3 regions of the Streptomyces sp. NPDC058295 genome follow, and region 2 is predicted to be linked to each of the others. Evidence: riboswitches for the same ligand, from Rfam matches in the RefSeq annotation. Region 2 holds a riboswitch; each other region holds the start of a gene.

Region 1 (6,479 bases), on a different contig from region 2:
GCTCGCGTACGACAACGGCGCGAGTCAGTCTGTGGAGGACGTTCGTCGGATCGAGGCCGCGATCCGACGACCACGTCGGGAGGGGACACGCGACCCCTCCCTCACACGCTTCACGTGTGGAACACTGGTCTAGACAACCTGAACACTGAAGGGCAGCATCACATGGCTGAGCGCCGCGTCAACGTCGGCTGGGCCGAGGGCCTTCACGCCCGCCCCGCTTCCATCTTCGTCCGGGCCGCCACGGCCGCAGGTATCCCGGTGACGATCGCCAAGGCTGACGGCAACCCCGTCAACGCGGCCTCCATGCTGGCCGTTCTCGGCCTGGGCGCCCAGGGCGGCGAGGAGATCGTCCTCGCCTCCGAGGCCGACGGCGCGGACGCCGCCCTCGACCGTCTGGCGAAGCTGGTCGCCGAGGGGCTCGAGGAGCTCCCCGAGACCGTCTGAGCGGGTGGCCCCCTACGCGCCTGAGCCGCCGCCGCTCTCGCGGATGCGGTTGCGCGTCGTCGGGGGTGCTCCATTGACGGTGGCGGTGTTCGGCACTTCGAAGGTGTCGTCCCGCTAAACCCCGAAGGGCTCGTCCGAATTATCGGGCGAGCCCTTCGCATTTCCCTTTACGGGCAGCAGAAATAATCCCCCGCGAATTATCCCCTCTTTGTATACGGCCCTCGTGTTAATGCCGCAGACCCGTCATGTTTACGGGAGGTTGCGAAGTCCTCACACGGTCGGCGCGCTCGGGGCCGCCGGAAAAGCGCAGCCGGTGCGCGGTCGTCGCGCGCTCGGTGTGCAGCGCCGTGATCGCCCGCGCGCGCTCGCCGTCGCCGCGCGCCACCGCGTCCACGATCGCGCCGTGCTCCGCCCAGGACTCCACGGGGTTGGCCGGGACCTCCACCGCGTACATCCAGGCGATCTTGTGGCGCAGCTGGGTGAGCATCGACGTCAGGGCATGGCTTCCGGAGGACTGGGCGAGCGTCTCGTGGAACCAGCCCCCCAGGGAGCGCAGATCCTCGCTGTTGCCCCGCCTGGCCCGCTCCTGGCCCAGCCGGACGAGCCCGCGCAGCACCTTCAGATGGGCCTCGGTGCGCCGCTGGGCGGCCCGGGAGGCACCGAGCGGCTCCAGGAGCATGCGCATCTCCAGCAGGTCCGCGGCCTCCTGCTCGGTCGGCTCCGCGACGCACGCGCCCGCGTGCCGCCGCGTGACCACGAAACCCTCGGCCTCCAGCGTGCGCAGCGCCTCTCTGACGGGGACGCGGGAAACGCCGTAGCGGCGGGCGAGGAGTTCCTCGGTGAGGCGGCTGCCGCGCTCGTAGACACCCGCGACGATGTCGTCCCGAATGGCCGTGCACACCGAGTGCGCCGGAATACGCATGACGGACCTCCGCCTTAATCCCCGTGAAACGTCGACGATTGACGTGTGTTCCGTGACTCTATTGCAATGAGCGGGGATTTCCGATGGCGGGCCGGAATCCAGGGATATTTTTTGGACAGCGGGGCCTCGAAAACGGCGAATGCCCCGGCCGGGAGGGCCGGGGCAAGACGATCTGTCGCAGTGGGTCGTCAGACGTTCACGCCGTGCGTGCGGAGGTAGGCGACCGGGTCCATGTCCGAGCCGTACTCCGCGGTGGTGCGGGCCTCGAAGTGGAGATGCGCGCCGGTGACGTTGCCGGTGGCGCCGGACAGGCCGATCCGCTCGCCCGGGGTGACCGTCTGGCCCACCGACACCGCGAGGGACGACAGGTGGCCGTACTGGGTGTACGTCCCGTCGTTCATCTTGATGACGATCTGGTTGCCGTAGGACCCGCCCCAGCCGGCCTCGACCACGGTGCCGGAGCCCACCGCGTGCACGGAGGTACCGCTCGCGGCGTGGAAGTCGATACCGGTGTGGCTGCCGGAGGACCACAGCGAACTGCTGGCCTGGTAACCGGTGGAGACGTAGGAACCGGTGATCGGCAGCACGAAGGTGTTGAGGCGCTTGCGCTCGGCCTCGCGGGCGGCACGCACACGTGCCTCGCGCTCCTCCACGGCCTTCTTGGCGGCGGCCTGCCGGGCGGCCTCCTCGAAGGCCGCGTGCTTCTGCACGGCGACCTGGTCGTCGATCTGCTCGGCGACGGACTCGCCGGCGGTGACGACGGGGATCAGCCCGGTCTGCTCGGGGGTGGGCTCGGCGGCGAAGGCCGCCGGGGTGGAGGCGACGGTGGCCATGACACCGGTGGTGGTGAGCGCCGCGATGCCCGCCGCGCGGACGCTGCTGCGCTGCATCCGGCTGGGCCGACGGTGCTTCCCGGTGGCGCAGGTGAACGCCATGAAGTTGGGGGTGTCCTTTCCTTCCCTCTCGCCTACCGGGTTAGCTGACGGGTTCGGAGCAGGAAGGTCTCCTACGGACCCCCTCGCGTTCACGCGCGGGCGTCCGATTCACCCCAGGGACTTCACAAGTGGGTCCCCGGCTCCCCTGGCTCGCGCCGTACGGGGACTCGGCGATGACTGTCCGGTGCCGCGGCTGCGGCGCACTGCCTGACGAACAGCCCGGATGACGCTAAGCGGCGCGGGTTTCAATCCTCAAACGGATCCCGGTTTTTGTAGCGCATCCCACAGGGCAGACAGGCAACCTCCGCATCAATTCGGACATACGGAGGCCCTGGTGACGCTTTCGTCGACCAGGGCCCCCGCACGCGCGTGCCGTTGCCGGGACCTACTCCGCGGACACGACCTTGACCTCGCCGATGCCGAGGGCCTCGACCGGCTCCTTGATCTGGGCCGCGTCACCGACGAGGACGGTCACCAGGCGGTCCACCGGGAAGGCGTTCACTGCCGCCGCGGTGGCCTCCACCGTGCCGGTCGCGGCGAGCTGCTGGTACAGCGTGGCCTGGAAGTCGTCGGGCAGGTGCTGCTCGACCTGGTCCGCCAGCGTGCCGGCGACGGCCGCGGCGGTCTCGAACTTCAGCGGCGCCACACCGACCAGGTTCTGCACGGCGACGTCACGCTCGGCGTCGGTCAGCCCCTCGGCGGCGAGGGTGCGCAGCACCTTCCACAGGTCGTCCAGCGCGGGACCGGTGTTCGGCGTGTCGATCGAGCCGCTGATGGCGAGCATCGCGGCGCCAGAGCCGTCCGGGGCGGACCGCAGGACCTGCCCGAACGCGCGGACGCCGTAGGTGTAGCCCTTTTCCTCGCGCAGGACACGGTCCAGCCGGGAGGTGAGGGTGCCACCGAGGCAGTACGTGCCGAGCACCTGCGCGGGCCACACACGGTCGTGCCGGTCGGCGCCGATCCGGCCGATCAGCAACTGCGTCTGGACGGCGCCCGGACGGTCCACGATGACGACCCGGCCGGCGTCGTCGGCGATCACCGGCGGCACGGGCCGCGGCTGGGCCGAGGAGCCCGTCCAGGCACCCAGGGTGTCGCCGAGGAGCGCCTCCAGGTCGACACCGGTGAGGTCGCCGACGACCACGGCGGTGGCCGTGGCGGGACGGACGTGCTTCTCGTAGAAGGCGCGCACGGCGGCGGCGTCGATCTTCTCGACCGTCTCCGCGGTGCCCTGGCGCGGCCGCGACATCCGCGCGGTGGCCGGGAACAGCTCCTTGGAGAGCTCCTTGGCGGCGCGCCGGGAGGGATTGGCCAGCTCGTGCGGGATCTCGTCCAGACGGTTGCGGACGAGGCGCTCGACCTCACTGTCGGCGAACGCGGGGGCCCTGAGGGCGTCGGCGAGCAGACCGAGGCCCTTGGGCAGGCGCGAGGCCGGCACTTCGAGGCTCAGCCGGACACCGGGGTGATCCGCGTGCGCGTCCAGGGTGGCGCCGCAGCGCTCCAGTTCGGCGGCGAACTCCTCGGCGGAGTGCTTGTCGGTGCCCTCGGAGAAGGCCCGCGCCATGATCGTGGCGACGCCGTCGAGGTCGGCCGGTTCGGCGTCCAGGGGCGCGTCGAGGAGGATCTCGACGGCGACCACCTGCTGGCCGGGACGGTGGCAGTGCAGCACGGTCAGGCCGTTGGCCAGCGCGGTGCGCTCGGGCGCCGGGAACGCCCACGGCTTGGCCTCGCCCGCCCGGGGCTGGGGGTGGAAGTCCATCGTGGCGAGCTCGGTCACCGGGCCGCCTCCTCGTTCTCGTCCTGGTCGGCGGGGGCTTCGGCGGCGGTCGGCTCGTAGACGAGCACCGCGCGGTTGTCGGGGCGCAGGCGGGCCTTGGCGATCTCCTGCACCTCCTCCGGCGTCACGTCCAGCACGCGCTGGACGGCGTTGAGGGCGAGCTGCGGGTCACCGAACAGCACGGCGAACCGGCACAGTTCGTCGGCGCGGCCGGCGACCGTGCCGAGCCGGTCGAGCCACTCGCGCTCCAACTGCGCCTGGGCGCGTTCCATTTCCTCGGCCGTGGGGCCCTCCTCGGCGAACCGGGCGAGCTCCTCGTCGATGGCGGCCTCGATGACGGGCACCTCGACGTCACCGGACGTCTTCACGTCCAGCCAGCCCAGGGAGGGCGCTCCGGCGAGCCGCAGCAGCCCGAAGCCGGCCGCGACGGCCGTACGGTCGCGGCGCACCAGCCGGTTGTAGAGGCGGGAGGACTCGCCGCCGCCGAGGACGGTGAGCGCCAGGTCGACGGCGTCGCACGCACGCGTGCCGTCCTCGGGCAGCCGGTAGGCGGCCATCAGCGCGCGGGCCGGCACCTCCTCCTCGACGATCTCGCGCAGCTGCTCACCGATGACGTCGGGCAGCCCGCCGTCCCGGGGCGCGGGCTTGCCGTCGTGGCCGGGGATGGAGCCGAAGTACTTCTCGACCCAGGCGAGGGTCTGCTCCGGGTCGATGTCACCGACCACGGAGAGGACCGCGTTGTTGGGCGCGTAGTACGTGCGGAAGAACGCGCGCGCGTCCTCCAGGGTCGCCGCGTCCAGGTCGGCCATCGAGCCGATCGGCGTGTGGTGGTACGGGTGGCCGTCCGGGTAGGCGAGAGCGGTCAGCTTCTCGAAGGCCGTGCCGTAGGGGACGTTGTCGTAGCGCTGACGGCGCTCGTTCTTGACGACGTCGCGCTGGTTCTCCATCGACTCGTCGTCCAGCGCGGTGAGCAGCGATCCCATGCGGTCGGCCTCCAGCCAGAGGGCGAGCTCCAGCTGGTGGGTGGGCATGGTCTCGAAGTAGTTCGTGCGCTCGAAGCTGGTGGTGCCGTTGAGCGAGCCGCCGGCCCCCTGGACCAGCTCGAAGTGTCCGTTGCCCTTGACCTGGCCGGAACCCTGGAACATCAGGTGCTCGAAAAGGTGAGCAAGACCCGTACGCCCCTTGACTTCGTGGCGTGAACCGACGTCGTACCAGAGGCACACCGCCGCGACGGGGGTCAGGTGGTCCTCCGAGAGCACCACGCGCAGGCCGTTGGCCAGACGGTGCTCGGTCGCTGTCAGGCCCCCGGAGCCTGCCTGGGCTGTGGCCGTGTGACCCATGGGCATGTACGTCCCTTCCGATCGCGGACGCGGTCGTCGAAACCGCGGTTTTCCTGCCGGTCCTGCCACTGTATGCAAGCGTGCGGACGGTCCGCGAAGTTCCCGGACGACATACGCCGAGAGCGAGATCGCGTAGCCTGCGGGCAGCCGTGGAGGAGATGCCTCTGCGTTCGGGCCGGACGGCCGACGCCGGGTCCTCGCCCGCGCTGTCAGTGCCACGGTCCACAATGGTCCGCGTCAGATCCCGTATCACGCCCCAGCAAGGAGCCGGCAGCGATGGCCCGCCGCAGCACGAAGACCCCGCCGCCCGACGAGTCGTTCGAGGAGCGGATCCTCGACATCGACGTCGTCGACGAGATGCAGGGCTCCTTCCTCGAGTACGCGTACTCGGTCATCTACTCCCGCGCCCTGCCGGACGCCCGTGACGGCCTCAAGCCGGTGCACCGCCGCATCGTCTACCAGATGAACGAGATGGGCCTGCGCCCGGAGCGCGGCTATGTGAAGTGCGCCCGGGTCGTCGGCGAGGTCATGGGCAAGCTGCACCCGCACGGCGACGCGTCGATCTACGACGCCCTGGTGCGGATGGCGCAGCCCTTCTCCATGCGGGTGCCGCTGATCGACGGCCACGGCAACTTCGGCTCGCTGGGCAACGACGACCCGCCGGCCGCCATGCGGTACACCGAGTGCCGCCAGGCCCAGGCGACGAGCCTGATGACGGAGTCGATCGACGAGGACACGGTCGACTTCTCGCCCAACTACGACGGCCAGGAGCAGGAGCCGGTGGCATTGCCCGCCGCCTTCCCGAACCTGCTGGTCAACGGCGCGTCCGGGATCGCGGTCGGCATGGCCACCAACATGCCGCCGCACAACCTGGGCGAGGTCATCGCGGCCGCCCGCCACCTGATCCGCTATCCCGGCGCGGATCTGGACGCCCTGATGAAGTACGTTCCGGGCCCCGACCTGCCCACCGGCGGCCGGATCGTCGGCCTCTCCGGCATCCGGGACGCCTACGAGAACGGCCGCGGCACGTTCAAGATCCGCGCCACGGTGTCGGTGGAGACCGT
Region 2 (6,479 bases):
CGGCGCCGCCGCTCGCCGGGGTCAGCGTGAACTTCAGCGGCAGGCCCGTCTTCGCGTCCACGGCCACACTGATCGCGCCGACCGTGGAACCGGACTGCTTCGGCTTGACCAGCAGCTTGTAGGCGTCACGACCGGCGACCTGGACTGTGCCGTCGACGGTCACGGAGGTCGTGTCGTCGACCGCCTTCAGGGCGTCCTCGGTGAGCTCCTTGGGCGTGGCGGGGACCGGGGTCTCCGCCTTGCCGGAGCCCTTGTCGGCACCCTCGCCGGAGCTCTCGTCGGCGGTCGAGTGGTAGACCTCGTTGGAGGCGCTGTCGTACCCCCACACGTCCTTGCCGTTGTGGATGACGCTGTACTCGGCGGCGTTCTCCAGCAGCGAGAGCTTCTGCCGGTCCGGGCCGTCGGCGGCGACGCGCAGGGTGTGCGTGCCGGCGGCGAGCTCGGTGAGCTTGGTGGACGGGTCGGCGGACGAACCGTCGCCGCCCTGGGTGGCCCCCGAGAGGAGGCCGCTCTCCAGTCCGCCGAGGTCGGGCAGCCCGAGGTCGGTACTGATCTTCACCGTCCCGGACAGCTGCTGCACGTCCGAAGCGGCGATCTTGTCGAGGAGCTGCTGTGCGGTGATCTTCGGCAGGTCGGGGTCGCCGGAGTCGGCGAGCGCCGGGACCAGCCCGATCGTCGCCGCCGCCACACCGATCACGGTGACCGGGACGATGTACCGTGCGGCCTTGCGCCGTCCGAGGCGCAGGTCGTCGGCTTCCGCGCCGGTCGACTCCCCGCCGGTCGTGGTGTCGTCGGATGCCTTCGGTGCCATGTGTGCCTTACCTCCGTCGTCGGCGGCGGCTGGTCATCTCACGCCTGAACGTCCCCACCCCAAGCCGCCATTCTCACCCGAATCGGTGAGGAGTGGTGTTTTCCGTGGTTCCCATCTGACCAAATCAGCCAGGGGGAAGCGTCAACCCGAGGGCTCAACTCCACATACGCCTGCGGTATGACACGAAGGTGACTAGGCGGCATCCGACCCGTAGGGGTCCCCGGGGTCAGCCCGCCCGGTGGACCACCGCGTCGCAGAGTTCCATCAGCGCCGCCTTCGCGTCGCACTCCCGCAGCGGCGCCAACGCGGACCGCGCTTCCTTCGCGTACCGCACGGTGTCCCGGCGGGCCTGCTCCAGCGCCGGGTGGGCCCGGAGCGCCTCCAGCGCCTCGGTGTGCCGGGCGTCGTCGGTCAGGTCGGAGTCCAGCAGCTCGCACAGGGCGATGTCCTCGGGCAGCGACAGCCGCGCCGCCCGCTCCCGCAGGCGCAGCACGGGCAGCGTGGGAACGCCCTCGCGCAGGTCCGTCCCCGGCGTCTTGCCCGACTCGTGCGAGTCGGAGGCGATGTCCAGGACGTCGTCCGCCAGCTGGAAGGCGACGCCGAGTCGCTCGCCGTACTGCGTGAGCACGTCGACGACCGTCTCGTCGGCGCCGGACATCATCGCCCCGAAACGGCAGGCCACCGCCACCAGCGAGCCGGTCTTGCCGCCGAGCACGTCGAGGTAGTGGTCGACCGGGTCCCGCCCGTCCGTCGGCCCCGCGGTCTCCAGGATCTGCCCGGTGACCAGCCGCTCGAACGCCTCCGCCTGCACCCGCACCGCCTCGGGCCCGAGGTCGGCCAGGATGTGGGAGGCACGCGCGAAGAGGAAGTCACCCGTGAGGACGGCGACGGAGTTCCCCCAGCGGCTGTTCGCGCTGGACACCCCGCGGCGCACGGCCGCCTCGTCCATCACGTCGTCGTGGTACAGCGTGGCCAGGTGGGTCAGCTCCACCACGACGGCCGAGGGCACCACACCCGGCGCGTACGGGTCACCGAACTGCGACGCGAGCACCACGAGCAGCGGCCGGAACCGCTTCCCGCCCGCGCGCACGAGATGCTGGGCGGCCTCCGTGATGAACGGGACCGCACTCTTGGTGGCCTCGAGCAAGCCTTCCTCGACAGCCGCCAATCCGGCCTGGACATCGGCTTCCAGAGCCTGGTCCCGCACGCTCAGCCCGAACGGCCCGACGACGGTCACGAGGGGTCTCCTGTCTGCTGGTGTCTACTGGCGATTACGCGGTTTGTCGATAGGTCTCTGCCATCACTCAAGTCAGCGTATCCGGTCACGTTTCGATCACCGATAGCCCCCACGTCCCGCGGGCTCGAATGGACTCGCCCGGGAGGCCCCCGCAGGCCAGGCGGTATCGGATCACGCCCGATATGGTTTTGATCAGCTCATATGAGCGGACATGGAGCGAGTTTCCGGGAACCGGGGATTCATGTCCCGGACCGGGGCTCCTGTCTGACCGACGGGCCCGCCCGGCCCCCTCTCCACGTGACGACGATCACGCGTTTCCTTCGCCCTTCCCCCGCGACGCGTCGGACGCAAGGCGAAGCGACTCCCCTCCGCTCCCGTTCTCCCCCCATTGCCGGTGCTTTAACAATGAGTTGGGACTAATGCCCGATTCGCCGCTCTTGTGAACGCTGGTGAGTTGGCTCACTCCCCATGGAGATCCGGTTCGAGCTCACCGTTCACCGATTCTCCGCACCCCTCAAGCAAGTTGAAGCTTTGCACCCACAAAGGATCAAGCACCCCATAGGCCACAGACCAAGGTCAATAGGGGTGATCTGTGAATCCGGTACTTGTTTCGGACATGTGCTCTCGCATACGTTCCCGGCCTGTCGGGCGGAACGCCGAATCCTGCCGCCGCCCGCACACCCATCGATAACGCTCGGCAGGAGCGGGGGAACCAGGTAAATCGCCGAAACGGAATTTCCGGACGTCTTGGATAGGCAAGACGTTTCGGACAGGCCGTACGGCTTGGGGTAAAGCCGCGACCGTCAGGACGCGACCGGGCAGCTCCCGCCCGAACCCGACAGCTCACCTCGCAGGCGCCGGAGAGGAAATTCGACATGCCCGCTGCCGCTCAGCCGCGCCGCAACCGTTTCATCCGCACGCTCGCCGTCGCCGCCACCGGCGCGGCCGTGCTCGCTCTCCCCGTCCTCGGGGCGACCACCGCCTCCGCGGCGACCCCGGCCGTCTCCACGGCCACCAGCCTCGGCTACGCCAACAACCTCGACGGCTGGATCCGCGCCTCCCTCCAGGTCATGGGGCAGCACGGCATCCCGGGGACGTACAACGGCATCTACCGCAACGTCATCCGCGAGTCCTCCGGCAACCCCAACGCCATCAACCTCTGGGACTCCAACGCGGCCGCGGGCATCCCGTCCAAGGGACTGCTCCAGGTCATCGACCCGACCTTCCGCGCCTACCACGTCAACGGCACGTCGTGGGACTCGTACGACCCGGTCGCGAACATCACCGCCGCCTGCAACTACGCGGCCGCGCGCTACGGCTCGATCGACAACGTGTTCGGCGCGTACTGACCATCCCGCCGACCGGTCAGCGGTGTCGGCCGCCGGTGCCAGCCACCGGTGTCGGCCGCCGGTGCCCGACAACCGGTCGCCGGTCGCCGGTAGCTGGCCGCCGGAAGCCGGTGACCAGTAACCGGCCGCCAGTAGCCGGTAGCGGTTACGGAAACAGACGTTCGAGGACGACGGCCACGCCGTCGTCCTCGTTCGACGTCGTCACCTCGTCGGCGACCGCCTTGAGCTCCGGATGCGCGTTGGCCATGGCGATGCCCCGGGCCGCCCAGTCAAACATCGGAATGTCGTTGGGCATGTCCCCGAAGGCGACGGTGTCCTCGGGCCGCAGTCCCAGGTGCTCGGCCGCCAGGGCCAGACCCGTCGCCTTGGTGATCCCGCAGGGCTGGAGTTCGACCGTGCCCGGTCCCGACATGGTGACCGTGGCCAGCGAGCCGACCACCGAGCGGGCCGTCGACGCCAACTCGTCGTCGGACAGCGTCGGATGGCGCAGCAGCACCTTGCTGATCGGCTCGCACCACAGGTCGTCGCGCCGGCCCACGCGCAGGGCGGGCAGCGTCGGGTGCGGCATCCGGTAGCCCGGCTCGATGAGCGTCAGCCCGTCGACACCGTCCTGGTCGACGGCCGCGTACAACTGCCCGACCTCCGCCTCGATCTTGCCGAGCGCGGTCTCGGCCAGTTCCCGGTCCAGGGTGACCGACCAGAGCAGACGGTCCGCGCCGGCGTCGTACAACTGCGCGCCCTGCCCGCACACCGCGAGCCCCCTGCTGTGCAGCCGGTCGAGCAGCGGGCGCACCCGGGGCGCGGGCCGTCCCGTCACCACCAGGTGGCGTGCGCCGGCGGCCGCCACCCGCGCGAGCGCGTCGAGCGACCGGTCGGAGAAGGTGTCGTCGCCGCGGAGCAGCGTCCCGTCCAGGTCGGTGGCGATGAGGGAGTACGCGGTGCGCGCGGCATATGCGGTGGGTGCGGCCATGATCAGAGAATACGGATCCCAGGCCCCCCGGGTTCGACGCGAACCGGCCGACGTCCAAGTCCTGTCCGGTTCTGCCAACTCCCCTTGTGCGCCTGGCGCACGCCTGGCTGCCGACCGACTCAATGAAACGGCTTTCTGGCACATCGTCGGGTAGCGGACGGTTAAAGGCCTCTGCACCGGTTGGCAACAACATGGGACGCTACCTACCGCGATGCCCAGGCGGACCGGTACCGTCCAGGTTTCCAGGGGGACTTGATCGGGGGGTCAGGTTGAGCAGTGGGCGTATTCGTGTGCTGAGGCCGCAGGACCTCGGCGAGGGGGAGCGGGAGCGGTGGCGCGCGCTGCGTGCCGAGTCGACGCTGCCGCGAAACCCCTTCATGGAACCGGAGTTCACCGACGCCGTGGGCCAGGTACGGCCACGCTCGCGGGTGGCGGTGGTCTACGAGGGGCGTGAGCCGGTCGGCTTCCTGCCCCACGAGCGGGGCCGGCTCGGACAGGGCCAGGCCCTCGCGTACGGCGTCTCGGACGTGCAGGGCGCGGTGCTGGCCCCGGGTCTGGGGCTGAACGCCGACGAACTGATGCGGGCGTGTGGGCTGTCGAGCTTCGCCTTCGACAACCTGGAGGCGGAGCAGGCGCTGTTCGTCCCGCAGGCGGCCGAGGAGTACGCGTCCTATGTCATCGACGTCGAAAAGGGTTACGAGACCTATGAGTCCGTGCTGCGCGCCCAGTCGCCGAAGTTCCTGAAGACGACGCTGGCCAAGGAGCGCAGGCTCGGCCGCCAGGTCGGGGAGGTGCGGTTCGTGTTCGACGAGCGCGATCCGGCCGCGCTGCGCACGCTCATGGCGTGGAAGTCCGCGCAGTACCGCAGGACCGGTCGCCGGGACCGGTTCGCACAGGAGTGGATCACCCGGCTCGTGGACGCGCTCTCCGAGACCCGCGCGCCGGAGTGCTCCGGCACGCTCTCCGTCCTCTACGCCGGTGACCAACCGATCGCCGCCCACTTCGGACTGCGGTCGTCGACCGTCCTTGCCTGCTGGTTCCCCGCGTACGAACCGGAGTTGGCGAAGTTCTCGCCGGGCCTGGTGCTGCATCTGCGGATGGCCGAGTCGGCCGCCGCCGAGGGCATCGGCCTGCTCGACCTGGGGCGGGGCGCGGCCGAGTACAAGGACTCGCTGAAGACCGGGGAGCTCCCCGTGTACGAGGGGGCGTGGTCGCGTCCGGGGGTGGGCTCCGCGCTCTACTGGCTCAGCCGTGAGCCGTCCCGCCGGGCGCATCACTTCGTGCGCAGCCGGCCGAGGCTCGCCGCGGCGGCCGCACGGACCTTGAAGGGCGCGGGCCGACTGCGCCGACCGTGACGGGCGGCACCGACCGGCCGGCGCGACGGGCCTGACGGACGCGACGGGCCTGACGGACGTGACGGGCGTGACGGACGTGAGACAAGGGGGGTTCATGTACCGCGCTGTACGTGCACAGCAGGAGATACAGAGGTTCCTGGACATCGAGCCGGTGCAGGTCGCCGAGCTGGAGCTGGACCACGGGGGTGTCCTCAGACCGGGGCCGGGAAGTCCGCCCGTCACGCACGGCGAGGTGTTCGTGCTGGTCAGAAGGGGCGGGCGGCCGATCGGGACGCTGCTCGGGTCGGTGCCGCAGGGCGCGGACCCGAAGACCGTCCTCATGGACCTGGCCACGCGCGAGCAGGCTCCCGGGCCGCCTTCGGCGGGGCCCACGGAAGGGGCTGCCCCGACCGCCACGACTGCCCAGCCCGCCACCGTCCCCTTCACCAGCGTCGTCGTCGCCACCCGTGAGCGCGCGGAGAAGCTCGCGCACGCCCTCGACTCGCTGCTCGCCCAGGATCATCCGGACTTCGAGATCGTCGTCGTCGACAACGCGCCCGTGACGAACGCGACCCGGGACCTGGTCGAACGCAAGTACGCCGAGCGCGTGCGGTACGTCACCGAACCGGCGCCCGGTCTCGCCGTCGCGCACAACAAGGGCGTCGAGACGGCCCACGGCGAGGTGATCGCGTTCACCGACGACGATGTCGTGGCGGACCCGCGCTGGCTCACGGAACTCACCGCACCCTTCACCGCCGACCCGGGCCTCGGCTGCGCC
Region 3 (6,479 bases), on a different contig from region 2:
CCTGCGCCGCCGGGCCGCCCTCACCCTGGAGGCCGCGGCCCGCGCCGCCGGGCTGTCGCCCGCCCATCTCTCCCGCCTGGAGACCGGGCAGCGCCAGCCCTCGCTGCCGATGCTGCTCGCGCTCGCCCGTATCTACGGTACGACGGTCTCGGAACTGCTCGGCGAGACATCCGCCGACCGGGACGCCGTCGTCCGTGCCGCCGGCATGGAGCCGACCCGCGCGGGCGGCTGGACGTACTGGCAGGCGGGCGCCTCCGGGCGCGGGATGCAGGCCCTGCGTGTCCACGTGCCGTACGGCTCCCAGGGAGACGTCGTGCGCGTGCACCCCGGGGAGGAGTGGCTGCACGTCCTGCGCGGGCGGCTGCGGCTGCGCCTCGGGGACACCACCGAGCTGCTCGGGCCCGGTGACAGCGCGCACTTCGACTCGCTGACCCCGCACCGCATCGCGGCGCAGGACGCCGACGGGGTCGAGCTGCTCTTCGTCCACACCCTGTTGCAGAGCCCCACGGCCACGCTGTGCCTGGGCCCGACCCTTTCGGACATCGGAGAGACGCCATGAAGGACATCGAGGAGAAGTTCCCCCGCACCCTCTGGATCCGGCTGATCATCTACATCGCGGTGGGACACCTCTTCGCGGGATTCCTCTTCCTGCTGTTCGAGGTGGGCGCCAACCAGTAGGGCCGTTCGCGACGCCGGCTCAGTCGAGCAGTCGGCCCCGCAGCCGCTCACGGGTCTCGGGGGAGAGTCCGAGACCTTCCTCCAGATAGGCGTCGACGCCGCCCCAGGTCTCCTCGATGGTCTCCAGGGCCGCCGCGAGGTACTCCGCGCGCGCGTCGAAGAGAGGGCTGAGCAGCTCCATGACCTCGGGGGAGTAGGCAGCGGCGGAGGTGGCGCTGCGGCGCACCCGGTAGCGGCGGTGCTTGGCGTTGGACTCCAGGTAGTCGGCGAGGATGGCCTCGCGCTCCACGCCCAGGGCGAGCAGTGTCACCGCGATGGACAGGCCCGCGCGGTCCTTGCCCGCCGCGCAGTGCATCAGGGCCGGGACGCTGTCCTCGGCGAGCGAGTGCAGCACCCGCGCGTGCTCGGCCGTCCGCTCCTTGATGATCGAGCGGTAGGAGGCGATCATCCGGCCGGCGGCCTTGCCGTCGCCGAGGATCCCGCGCAGCTGGTCGATCTCGCCGTCGCGGACCATCTTCCAGAACTCGGAGCCGTCCGCCGGGTCCGACAGGGGCAGGTTCACATTGCGCACGCCCGGGAGCTCGACGTCCGGGCCCTCCAGCTTCTGGTCCGCGGCGTTGCGGAAGTCGAAGATCGTGTGCAGGCCCAGGCCGGAGAGGAACGCGGCGTCCTCGTCGGTCGCGTGCGCGAGATGGCCGCTGCGGAACAGCACGCCGTGCCGCACCCGCCGGCCGTCGACGGTCGGCAGACCGCCCACATCCCGGAAGTTGCGCACACCGGCCAGCTCGGGCTCGGTCGACGGGATCTGCTGCGTCACGGGGGCTCCCTCCCTGTCGGTCTCCGTCGGCGCGGCTCGTGGTGGCCGACGGGACGCTGCCCCGACGATACGACATGGGTTCCCCGGGCAACGGGTTGTCCACAGGCCGGTACTCCGGACGTCTGCCCAGGTGAAGAGTTGTCCACGGAAAGTTGCCCGGCAGGCCGACCGCATTCGATGATGTTGGTGCTTGATCGCACCTGTTCGAATTAGTGGGGGTTTGATGCCCGAGATCGCCGACAACGGCCGTACCTGGCTCCTTTCGGGGCCGACGAGCAGCTACGCCCTCCACCTCACCGAGGCCGACGAGCTGGTCCACCTGCACTGGGGCCCGGGCATCGCGCTCGCGGACGCCGAGGCGCTCGCCGCCCTCCCGCCGTCGGAGCGGGGGGCGTCCTTCGAGTCCCCGCTCGACGGCCGGGAGGAGTACCCGGTCGAGGGCGGCCCCCGCTTCGTCCGGCCCGCCCTGTCCGTGCGCACCGACGAGCGCCGCGGCACCGAGTGGTCCTACCGGGACTTCGAGGCCGACGACGACGGGCTGCGGCTGCGGTTCCGGGACGCCGGGCTGGCCGTCACCCTGCACTACCGGATGCGCGGCGATGTCGTCGAGCGCTGGACGACCCTGCGCAACGACGGTGAGGGGCCGCTGGAGCTGCTGCGCGCCGACTCCGCCACCTGGACCCTGCCCGAGCGCGACGACTGGCGGCTGTCGCAGCTGCACGGCCGCTGGGCCGCCGAGTCCCGGCTCACCCGGTCGCCCCTCACCTACGGCGAGCAGGTCATCGGCAGCCGGCGCGGCCACACCGGGCACCAGCACCTGCCCTGGGTCGCCCTGGACACCGACGCGACCGAGGAGCGCGGCGAGGTCTACGGCTGTGCCCTCGGCTGGTCGGGCACCTGGCGGATCGCCGTCGCCCAACTCCCGGACGCGCGCGTGCAGATCACCGGAGGCGTCGGGTACGACGACTCGGGGCTGCTGCGGCTGGCCCCGGGGGAGTCCTTCACCACACCCGTCTTCGCCGGCCTGTGGAGCGACGGCGGCTTCGGCGGGGCGAGTCGCACCTGGCACGCCTACCAGCGCGCGTACGTCGTCCCGGACGCCGAACGGGACCGGCCGGTGCTGTTCAACTCCTGGGAGGCCACCTACTTCGACATCTCCGAGGAGCAGCAGGGCACGCTCGCCCGGCGGGCCGCCGCGATGGGCGTGGAGCTCTTCGTCGTCGACGACGGCTGGTTCGGGGCACGTACCGGCGACCACGCCGGGCTCGGCGACTGGCAGCCCAACCGCGACCGCTTCCCGAACGGGCTGAAGCCCCTCGCCGACCAGGTGCACGACCTCGGCATGCAGTTCGGCATCTGGGTCGAGCCCGAGATGGTCAACCCGGACAGCGAGCTGTACCGGGCGCACCCCGACTGGGTGCAGTTCCAATCCGGACGAAAGCGGACGGAGTTCCGCAATCAGCTCGTGCTGAACCTCGCGCGCGAGGATGTCCAGGAGTACCTCTGGGAGCAGCTCCACGGGCTCCTGTCCAGCGCGCCCGTCGACTATGTGAAGTGGGACTTCAACCGCTGCTTCACCGACGCCGGCTGGCCGGACGACCCCTACCCGCAGCGCCTCTGGGTCGACCACGTACGGGCCCTGTACGCGCTCCTGGACCGGCTGCGGGCGGCCCACCCCGGGGTCGCCTTCGAGTCCTGCTCCGGCGGTGGCGGGCGCATCGACCTCGGGATCATGAGCCGTACCGACCAGGTGTGGACCTCCGACAACACCGATCCGCTCGACCGGCTCGACATCCAGCACGGCTTCAGTCAGATCCACCCCGCCCGGGTCATGGCGGCCTGGGTCACCGACAGCCCCAACACCCAGCTCAACGGCCGGGTCAGCTCGCTGCGCTTCCGCTTCGTCAGTGCCATGGCCGGCGTGCTCGGCGTCGGCGGGGACCTCTCCGAGTGGAGCGAGGAGGAGCTCGCCGAGGCGCGCCGATGGGTGGACCTCTACAAGGAGATCCGGCCGCTCGTGCAGCAGGGCGACCTCTACCGGCTGCGGCCCCCGGCGGGCGGCCTGAGCGCCGTGCAGTACGTGCGCGGTGACGAGAGTGTCGTCCTCGCCTGGCTCCAGGCGCAGCGGTTCGGCGAGCCCGTCCCGGCGCTGCGGCTGCGTGGACTCGACCCGACAGCGTCGTACGAATGCCGTGAAACGGGCGAAGTCCACCGGGGAGCGGTGCTGCTCCATCACGGGCTGCGCACCGGTCTGCGGGGCGACCTTGATGCGACGGTTATCCGGCTGCGTCGCATCTGAGGTTTCTGTCCGAATTGAAGCCTTAATTCCAACTCGCTCTGGAATAAAGGAACCTGGAGAGCTGTCACGTGAGCAGCGTCATATCCGTGACCGTGCGTCGCCCGTCATGTTCACGTAATTCGCATGCTTTTCCAGGGTGCTTGGCGGTAAACGGGCCCCCTGTCTCACGGAGTGTGACCGGGGATTCTCACAGCGGATCAAGAGAAAGGCGTTAGCGGCGCGACCTCTGCTTGTCCCTGTGCGTCCTGGTCGCTTACGTTCCACACCAATCCGGACGGACGCCGAATCCTGCCACCGCCCGGAGTCCGCACACTCACCCGTATCTGGCAGGAGCGGGGGACCCACAGGTACAACCGCCTGTTCCGGTCTCCGGAACAGGCTTTGGGGTAAAGCCGCGCCTCGGCGCGGCCGGGCATCTCCAGTCCGCACCCGACAGCTCACCTCGCAGGCGCCGGAGAGGAATTCGCCATGCCCGCGAAGGGTAAGCACCGCCGTCCGAAGACCCAGCGCTTCACTCGTTCCATAGCCGTCGCCGGAACGGGCGGCGCCGCGCTCGCCCTTCCGCTCATAGGTGCCGCCGGCGCTCACGCGGCCCCCGCGCAGTCCGTCGCACAGTCGGCTTTCCAGGCCGTTCCGGAAAAGGCCGTGCAGTCCGTGCCGGTGGCGCAGAAGGCGGCCACCGCCACGACGGCCAAGTCCTACACCGTGCGGTCCGGCGACTATCTGTCGAAGATCGCCGACGAGCAGAACGTCAGCGGCGGCTGGCAGAAGCTGTACCAGGACAACCGTCAGGCCGTCGGCAGCGACCCGTCGCTGATCCACCCCGGACTGAAGCTCTCGATCGGCAAGAAGGCGGCGAGCACCGGTTCGTCGTCCGGCTCGTCGTCCGGTTCCTCCTCGTCCGCCCCGTCGAAGTCGAAGGCGTCCGGAACCAAGTCGTCGTCCTCGTCGTCCGGTTCGTCCGCTTCGAAGGCGGTCACCCAGGCCGCCGAGAACGGCACCGGCACCTCCAGCGGTTACACGCTGCCGGTGGCGGGCGCCACCGTCGGCACCGCGTACCACACGGCCGGCAGCATGTGGTCCAGTGGCTACCACACCGGGACCGACTTCGTCGTCCCGACCGGCACCTCCCTCAAGGCCGTGGGCGCGGGCACCGTCGTCTCCGCGGGCTGGGGCGGCGCGTACGGCAACCAGGTCGTCATCAAGCTGGCCGACGGCTACTACGCCCAGTACGCCCACCTCTCCCAGCTCTCCGTCTCGGCCGGCCAGACCGTGACCGCGGGTCAGCAGGTCGGCCTCTCCGGTGCCACCGGCAACGTGACCGGCCCGCACCTGCACTTCGAGATCCGTACCACGCCGGACTACGGCTCCGACGTGGATCCGATCGCCTACCTCCGCTCGCACGGCGTCTCCGTCGGCTGACCCCCTCCGACTCCGACGACCTCTCGCCTGACACGCGGCCGAAGGCCGGACCCCGATCCCCGGGTCCGGCCTTCGGCATGTCCGGGGAGGGGAGGAGGGGCGGCGTCGGAGTTTGCGCGTTCATGATCGTTCTATTGCGTTCTCATGGCAGCCCTCGGTGCCCCATCGACAGGCGGGAGAGAGTGGGGACACAGTGATCTCCGTCAGCGAGCAAGCGCTTTCTCACGCTCTTCGGAGGTCCTGTGTCCGGCGTCGACCGACGCATCGTCATCAAGGGCGCCGCGGCCGCGGCCGCCGTCACCGCCGTCACCCTGCTGGCCGGACTCGTCTCCGCGCCCGCCGGGCACGCCACCGGGATCCCGCGCCGGATCGTCGAGAACCTCGACCGCGGCCTGGCCGCCACCCCGTCCGGCGAAGGGACCTTCCTCAGCTGGCGGCTGCTCGGCACCGAGTACGCGCGGTACGCGAACGCCATCGCCTTCAACGTCTACAAGAACGGACGCCGGCTCAACCGGGAGCCGCTGCGCAAGTCGACGACCTATCAGGACGACAGCCCGGGGACGGGCACGTACACCGTCCGCGCCGTCGTCGACGGGCGGGTGCAGAAGCCGAGTCCGGCGGCCCTGCGCTTCACCGACGGCTACGCCGAGATCCCGCTGGCCGGTGCCGACGGCTACACCGTGCAGCACGCCTGGCCGGGTGACCTCGACGGCGACGGACGCTACGAGCTCGTCGTCAGCCGGTTGTCCGGGACCCGTGACAGGCCCGACCTGCTGGAGGCCTACACGCTCACCGGTGAGCGCCTGTGGCGGGTCGACCTAGGCCCCGGCTCCTACACCCAGGTCGGCGGGAACGGCGCCAACGACCCGGCGCCCGCCGCGATCAGCGGTTCCACGGCGATCGGCGGCTACCGCAACGACGACAACGTCACCGTCTACGACCTCGACGCCGACGGCCGCGCCGAGGTGCTGGCGCACACCGCCGCCGGGACCACCTTCGCCGACGGCTCGCAGGTCACCGCCGCCTCGCCCGCGAACCAGTTCGTGTCGGTGATCGACGGAGCGACCGGCACCGAGCGGACCCGGCAGCCCGTCCCCGACGACTTCGTGGCCGACGGTCCCTCCGGCGGCCACTTCGGTATCGCCTACCTCGACGGCGAACACCCCAGCCTGGTCACCAAGTCGGTCACCCGCGTCGGAGCCAAGCGCGGCGCGTTCCGGGTCCTGTTCCAGACCTGGGACTTCAACGGCACGGAACTCACCC

The links. Region 2 has a riboswitch for cyclic di-AMP ahead of ACFVYS_RS07495 (transglycosylase SLT domain-containing protein). Riboswitches for the same ligand answer to the same signal wherever they lie in the genome.
Positions count from the first base shown of each region.
Region 1: another riboswitch for cyclic di-AMP. It lies ahead of ACFVYS_RS06195 (M23 family metallopeptidase); the one in region 2 lies ahead of ACFVYS_RS07495 (transglycosylase SLT domain-containing protein).
Region 3: another riboswitch for cyclic di-AMP. It lies ahead of ACFVYS_RS02645 (peptidoglycan DD-metalloendopeptidase family protein); the one in region 2 lies ahead of ACFVYS_RS07495 (transglycosylase SLT domain-containing protein).

Region 1 covers NZ_JBHVYO010000004.1:158,819-165,297, forward strand. The annotation lists gene ACFVYS_RS06185 (HPr family phosphocarrier protein) at 163-444, shown strand; gene ACFVYS_RS06190 (GntR family transcriptional regulator) at 671-1,366, opposite strand; gene ACFVYS_RS06195 (M23 family metallopeptidase) at 1,555-2,301, opposite strand; cyclic di-AMP (ydaO/yuaA leader) riboswitch at 2,316-2,484, opposite strand; gene ACFVYS_RS06200 (M16 family metallopeptidase) at 2,687-4,075, opposite strand; gene ACFVYS_RS06205 (pitrilysin family protein) at 4,072-5,421, opposite strand; gene ACFVYS_RS06210 (DNA topoisomerase (ATP-hydrolyzing) subunit A) at 5,692-6,479, shown strand, end outside.
Region 2 covers NZ_JBHVYO010000005.1:165,073-171,551, reverse strand. The annotation lists gene ACFVYS_RS07505 (outer membrane lipoprotein carrier protein LolA) at 1-811, opposite strand, end outside; gene ACFVYS_RS07500 (polyprenyl synthetase family protein) at 1,038-2,048, opposite strand; cyclic di-AMP (ydaO/yuaA leader) riboswitch at 2,693-2,920, shown strand; gene ACFVYS_RS07495 (transglycosylase SLT domain-containing protein) at 2,924-3,397, shown strand; gene ACFVYS_RS07490 (HAD family hydrolase) at 3,543-4,367, opposite strand; gene ACFVYS_RS07485 (GNAT family N-acetyltransferase) at 4,658-5,722, shown strand; gene ACFVYS_RS07480 (glycosyltransferase) at 5,817-6,479, shown strand, end outside.
Region 3 covers NZ_JBHVYO010000002.1:60,316-66,794, reverse strand. The annotation lists gene ACFVYS_RS02665 (helix-turn-helix domain-containing protein) at 1-559, shown strand, start outside; gene ACFVYS_RS02660 (DUF6126 family protein) at 556-678, shown strand; gene ACFVYS_RS02655 (tyrosine-protein phosphatase) at 698-1,495, opposite strand; gene ACFVYS_RS02650 (alpha-galactosidase) at 1,719-3,794, shown strand; cyclic di-AMP (ydaO/yuaA leader) riboswitch at 4,064-4,258, shown strand; gene ACFVYS_RS02645 (peptidoglycan DD-metalloendopeptidase family protein) at 4,263-5,216, shown strand; gene ACFVYS_RS02640 (hypothetical protein) at 5,459-6,479, shown strand, end outside.